DNA from 2 places in the Pseudomonas sp. FP597 genome. Region 2 is predicted to be linked to the other one. Evidence: predicted binding sites of a transcription regulator. Region 2 holds the regulator's gene; the other holds the start of a gene.
What was found. Region 2 encodes FliA, which starts transcription of late flagellar genes. Its sites were predicted from a motif close to CTAAAGTTTNNNNNNNNNNNGCCGNTAA; they were not measured.

Region 1: the regulator FliA is predicted to act here: its motif matches at 1,286-1,313, upstream of PSH66_RS16145 (methyl-accepting chemotaxis protein).

What each region holds. Positions count from the first base shown of each region.
Region 1 covers NZ_CP117432.1:3,523,410-3,526,821, forward strand. Annotated here, with positions in the region: gene PSH66_RS16140 (TonB-dependent siderophore receptor) at 1-1,073, shown strand, start outside; gene PSH66_RS16145 (methyl-accepting chemotaxis protein) at 1,431-2,921, shown strand; gene PSH66_RS16150 (hypothetical protein) at 3,296-3,412, shown strand, end outside.
Region 2 covers NZ_CP117432.1:4,586,157-4,589,568, reverse strand. Annotated here, with positions in the region: gene flhF (flagellar biosynthesis protein FlhF) at 1-376, shown strand, start outside; gene fleN (flagellar synthesis regulator FleN) at 481-1,314, shown strand; gene fliA (RNA polymerase sigma factor FliA) at 1,311-2,051, shown strand; gene PSH66_RS20860 (chemotaxis response regulator CheY) at 2,220-2,594, shown strand; gene PSH66_RS20855 (protein phosphatase CheZ) at 2,613-3,401, shown strand.

The DNA of each region.
Region 1 (3,412 bases), 1.1 Mb from region 2:
GCGTCGACGCCTTTGCCAGCGGCCCGTTCCAGGCATTCGGGCGTACCCATGAATTGGTGGTGGGCGCCAGCCGGCGCATCTACGACATGACCACCCACAACTACAGCCCGTACGACAGCAACTGGCCGCTGACGGCGGGCAAACCGAATTTCGTCCACACCGTCGACGACCGTGCAATAGCCACCCAGGACGGCGTCTACCTCACCACGCGCCTGAGCCTGGCCGACCCACTCAAACTGATCCTCGGCGGGCGCCTGGACTGGTATGACTACGACGCCCACGGCAGCGACAGCGGCGACTACAAGGTCACCCGCAACCTCACCCGCTACGCCGGCCTGATCTACGAGCTGGACGACCATCACTCGGTCTACGTCAGCTACAGCGACATCTTCACGCCGCAAAGCGCCAAGGACACCGCCGGCACGCCGGTCAAGCCGATTGTCGGCAAGAACTACGAGGTCGGCATCAAGGGCGAATACCTCGGTGGCGCGTTGAATGCGAGCGTCGCGCTGTTCCGCGTCGACCAGGAAAACCGCGCCACCCAAGTGTTCGTGCAAAACTGCCCGCAGACCGAATGTTATGAAGCCTCGGGCGAGATTCGCAGCCAGGGGATCGACTTCGAGCTGCAAGGCGCCTTGACCGAGAACTGGCAAGTCGGCGGTGGCTACACCTACGCGCGAACCCACACCATCAAAGACGATGCCAACCCGCAAAAGGTCAACAAGCAGTACAACACCGACACACCGGAACACCTGTTCAAACTGACCACCCGCTACAACCTCCAGGGCCCGCTGGAAAAATTCCGGGTAGGCGGCAACATCTCCTGGCAGAGCCGTATGTACAACGACGTCAAGCTGACGGATGGCAGCACCTACCGCCTCCAACAAGGCACCTACGCCATCACCGACCTGATGGCCGGCTACAAGGTCAACGAGCATGTGGACCTGCAGCTCAACGCCAACAACATCTTCGACCGCCGCTATTACTCCACCATCGCCAACTCCGTGGACTACGGCGGCGACGCCTACGGCACCCCACGGAATATGATGCTGACGGCCAAGTACACGTTCTGACCGATAGCTTAATCCCAGGCAGTTAAGAAGTTGAAAGGGTAGAAAGTGACCTGTGGCGAGGGAGCTTGCTCCCGCTGGGCCGCGAAGCGGCCCCCGCTCTTTGTCTACAAACAATGGGACTGCTGCGCAGTCCAACGGGAGCAAGCTCCCTCGCCACAGGCACAGTGTTCGTCCTTAACTGACTGGCATTACAGCAAGGCTTCGAAGAGCGCTTAAAGTTCCGGCCCCCAATGCCGATACGCCGTTTGGCTTCCCTGACTCTGCAAAAATCCCGATACCTGTTTTGCTCTGTACCCGCGCGCCATCGTGGCACGCCGCATGCTTTGTTCCTGGCCCGTCCACAAGGAGTAAGAGTGAATGCCTGCCCATACCCGTTTCCTGGAGCACTACCGCAAGGCCGACCGCATCATGCTGGCGTTGATGTGGCTGATGTCCCTGTTCTCCCTGGGGTTGGCGTTCTGGCACGACACGCTCACCCAGGCGCTCGTCGTCGGGGGCGGCACCAGTCTGGTGCTGACCGTGCTCTATCGCGCCATCGGCGGCACCCGCATGATGCGTTGCGCACTGGGCGCGGGGCTGATGGTCATGGCCGCGCTGCACATCAACCAGGCCCAGGGCGTGATCGAAGCGCACTTCGGCATTTTCGCGCTGCTGGCGGTGCTGACGTTCTACCGCGACTGGCTGCCGATCCTGGTGGCCGCCGTCACCATCGCCGTGCACCACGTAGTCTTCCACGCCTTGCAGCACCAAGGGTTCCCGGTGTTCGTGATGCAACACCACGGCGGCTGGGCCATGGTGTTCGTCCACGCGTTCTATGTGGTGATGGAAACCGTCGCCCTGCTCTACCTCGCCGTGCACAGCCAGACTGAAGCGGTGGAGAGCCAGGAAATGCTCGAGAAGATGCTCGACGTGACCTCCCAGTTCAGCGCGCAAACCGCCCACGGCGAAGGCAAGGTGCGTGTATCCCTCGCCAAACGCTTCGACCACTTCCTGCAACAGCTCACTCAATTGATCGACGGCGTGGCCCGTGACTCCCATGGCCTCGGCCAACTCGGCCAGGAACTGGCCCACGCCAGCGGCACCCTGGAAAAAGGCGCACGGCATCAATTGGCCGAAATCAGCGAAATGACCGGCTCCATGCAACGCATGGAACACGCCATGGACAACATCGCGGTGCACGTCGAACAAGCCGTTGAACATGCCGGCGTCGCCAGCAAACAGATCCTGCGCGGTCAGGAAAGCGTCGGCCGCGCCCAACACGAAATCACCCAACTGGCCACCCGCCTGGAGGGCACCAACAAGACGGTCCAGGGCCTGGCCGTCCAAGCCGAGCAGATCGGCTCGGTACTCGAAGTCATCAGCAGCATCGCCAACCAGACCAACCTCCTCGCCCTCAATGCCGCCATCGAAGCCGCCCGCGCGGGTGAGCAAGGCCGGGGATTTGCGGTGGTGGCCGATGAAGTGCGCAGCCTGGCGCAGCGCACCGCCGTTTCCACCCAGGAAATCAAAACCATCATCGAAGGGTTGCAACACGGCAGCCGCCAGGCGGTCGAGGCCATGCACGACAGCCAACAAGGCGTGGAGCGCTGCGTGGAAGACAGCCAGGTGGCCGTGCAGATGCTAGGCGCGGTGGGCAATGACATCAGGCAGATCGATGAACTGAATGGGCGGATTTTCACCACCACACGCGAGCAGACGGAGGCGAATCTGGAGATCGTCGGGCGCTTGCACTCGGTACAGAGCATCGCGCAGAGCACGGCGCAGGATGTGGAGATGCTGGCCCGAAGCAGCGAGCAGTTGCCGCCGATTGCGGTGAGGCTGGATGCGCTGGGGAGGCGGTTTCGTTAGTGATGGGGTTGGGAGTAGTTTTCGGCCGATTCTGCTTAAAAGTCGTTCCTCCCAGTCTGCCCTTTGCCTCGTTCCTCACCGACCTCACTTACAATCCCAAGGTTGCCCCCAAAACCCAATGCCGCTTATAGTCCGCCCCGTCGCCCACATGGCGATCAGGTTTGGCGACCTGACTATCGGATGCAAGAGCACTGCGCTTTTTTGTAGATGCTACTGCACGCCTGCAAAGCTGTCTTTATGGCGGCTGTGCGCGGGAGGCCTTCGGGCCTGCCGGGTTTTCCGATACCGGTTCGCCAACCTGCGTACAGCTGCCACCCAATTGTTTGGCGACGAATGAGTGACGGTCAACCGCTGCATTTATCGGAGCTTCACAGATGGAAAGATACGTCCCCCTCACCGGAATCGATCTGGTTCCTGCATCGCTGGTTATCGACTCGCAAGCACCGCTCGATGTACTGCAAGCCATGGCCGACTACCGCATTCGCACCGTT
Region 2 (3,412 bases):
GCGCCTGCAGCTGGAAAGCCTGGCTGGACGTGGCATCAAGTCGAAAAATTACCTGGTGCTTGCAACCACCAGCCAGAAACAGGTTCTGACCGCTGCGTATCACAGCTACAAACGTTGCGGCCTGGCCGGCTGCATCCTGACTAAACTGGATGAAACCGCCAGCCTGGGCGAAGTGTTGAGCCTGGCGATCAGCCATGAATTACCGGTTGCCTACCTGACCGATGGGCCGCGGATCCCGGATGATTTGCATCTGCCGCGCCGTCATCAGTTGGTCAGCCGTGCCGTGAGCGTACAAATGCAAGACGAGCCTAGCGAGGAAGCGATGGCCGACATGTTCGCCGATCTCTACCACCACCCGGCAAAACGGGTCGGTTGAAGTCGATGAGCACCGTGAAATGTATCTACATCGATGGTCTGCAAGCGATTCACGCGGCCAAGCCATGTAGCCTGCGTCTAAGCAAGACAAGGTAAAGAAATAAAATGGGCAGCATGCATCCCGTACAGGTGATCGCGGTGACCGGCGGCAAAGGTGGCGTCGGAAAAACTAACGTGTCAGTGAATTTGTCCCTGGCGCTTGCAGAGCTTGGCCGTCGCGTCATGCTGCTGGATGCTGACCTGGGACTGGCGAACGTCGACGTTCTGCTGGGGCTGACGCCCAAACACACCCTGGCCGATGTGATCGAGGGGCGCTGTGAGCTGCGCGATGTGCTGCTGCAGGGCCCTGGCGGGATCCGCATCGTGCCGGCCGCGTCGGGCACCCAGAGCATGGTGCACCTGAGCCCGGCACAGCATGCCGGCCTGATCCAGGCCTTCAGTGATATTGGCGACAACCTCGACGTGCTGGTGATCGACACCGCCGCCGGGATCGGCGAGTCCGTGGTCAGCTTCGTGCGCGCGGCGCAGGAAGTACTGCTGGTGGTCTGCGATGAACCCACCTCGATCACCGACGCCTACGCCCTGATCAAACTGCTTAACCGTGACTACGGCATGAACCGCTTCCGCGTGCTGGCCAACATGGCCCAGAGCCCGCAGGAAGGACGCAACCTGTTCGCCAAGTTGACCAAGGTCACGGATCGTTTTCTCGATGTCGCCTTACAATACGTTGGTGCAGTTCCCTACGACGAGTGCGTGCGCAAGGCTGTGCAAAAGCAGCGTGCAGTCTACGAAGCGTTCCCTCGTTCCAAGTGCGCCTTGGCGTTCAAGGCGATTGCCCAGAAGGTCGATACCTGGCCCTTGCCTGCCAACCCTCGGGGGCATCTGGAGTTTTTCGTCGAACGATTGGTGCATCAGACGAGCGCAGGACCTGTGCTATGACAGCGAACGGCTATAACGCTTATAAGAAGTCCGCCCGTGACAGCCAGGGTGAGTTGATCGAGCGCTATGCGCCGCTGGTCAAACGCATTGCCTATCACCTGCTGGGACGCCTGCCCGCCAGCGTCCAGGTCGAAGACCTGATCCAGGCCGGCATGATCGGCCTGCTCGAAGTGTCGACCAAATACGATGCCAGCAAAGGCGCCAGTTTCGAGACGTATGCGGGTATCCGCATTCGTGGCGCGATGCTCGATGAAGTGCGCAAGGGGGATTGGGCGCCACGTTCGGTTCACCGCAATACGCGCATGGTCAGTGACGCAATTCGGGCAATTGAAGCAAAAACCGGTCGCGACGCTAAAGATCACGAAGTTGCGGCCGAACTCCAATTGAGTCTCGACGATTATTACGGGATTTTGAACGATACCTTGGGCAGCCGCCTGTTCAGTTTCGACGACCTGTTGCAGGACGGCGAACACGAAGGGCTGCACGAGGACGGCGCGAGCGCACACATGGAGCCGTCGCGCGACCTGGAAGATCAACGCTTCCAGGGTGCGTTGGCGGACGCCATCGCCAATTTGCCGGAACGTGAGCGATTGGTGTTGGCGCTGTACTACGACGAAGAGCTGAACCTCAAGGAAATCGGTGAGGTCCTGGGTGTCAGCGAATCGCGGGTCAGCCAGTTGCACAGCCAATGCGCCGCCCGTTTGCGGGGGCGTTTGGGAGAGTGGCGAGCGCGCTGACAGGCAGTGTGGGGACACTGCAAAGCGATACCGCGAGGGCGTTTGATTTTCGTGGTTCGGCCCGTGGTGGCCCCGGCAGTCCTATTTGTGTAATGCCTGTTGATTGAAATGGCGCGTCCAGGTGCTGGGCGCGTTTAAGACTGCTTGGAGGTCGAATTGGACAAGAACATGAAAATCCTCATCGTTGATGACTTCTCAACGATGCGGCGGATCATAAAAAACCTGTTGCGTGACCTTGGGTTCACCAACACGGTCGAGGCGGATGACGGCCTGACGGCGATTCCGATCCTCAACAGCGGGAGCATCGACTTTCTGGTAACCGACTGGAACATGCCGGGCATGACCGGTATCGACCTGCTGCGCCACGTGCGCGCCGACGAAAAACTGCGCAGCCTTCCCGTGTTGATGGTGACCGCCGAAGCCAAGCGTGAGCAGATCATCGAGGCCGCCCAGGCCGGGGTCAACGGTTACGTGGTCAAGCCATTCACTGCACAGGCCTTGAAAGAGAAGATCGAAAAAATCTTCGAACGCATCCACGGCTAATGCCATCGCGGGGGAGCTATGGAGCATAACGAAACGTCACAGGGAGACTTTGAGTCCACCCTGAAAAAACATGCTCACCAGTTGGTCGAATGCCTTGAAAAAGGCCAGTTCGGTGACGCGGTGCAGTTGATCCATGAGCTCAATCAGACCCGTGACCGAGGCCTGTACCAGGAAGTGGGCAAGCTCACACGCGAGCTGCACAGCGCGATCGTCAATTTCCAGATTGACCCGCACATGCCCCAGGCCGAAGAAATCTCACAGATCACCGACGCCACCGAGCGTCTGTCCTATGTGGTCAGGCTGACTGAAGCGGCGGCCAACCGCACCATGGACCTGGTGGAAAACGCCACGCCGCTGGTGACCGGCATGGCCACCGAAGCCCAGGCCCTGAGCGTTGACTGGGGCCGCTTCATGCGCCGCGAAGTGGGCGCTGAAGAGTTCCGTGAACTGGCCCGCCGGGTCGAAGGGTTCCTGTCACGCAGCGAGCAGGAAAACCGTACGGTTTCCAGCAACCTCAACGACATTCTGCTGGCCCAGGATTACCAGGACCTCACTGGTCAGGTGATCAAGCGCGTGACCCAATTGGTCACCGAAGTGGAAAGTAACTTGCTCAAATTGGTGCTTATGGCAGGCCAGGTCGATCGTTTTGCCGGTATCGAACATGACCGCGAAGCGATCCTCTCGGAAAAAGATCCACAAAAACATCTCGCCAAGGGTGAAGGTCCGCAGATTCATGCCGATAAACGTGAAGACGTTGTGTCAGGTCAGGATGACGTAGATGACCTGTTATCCAGTTTAGGCTTCTAAGGAGCACCCAC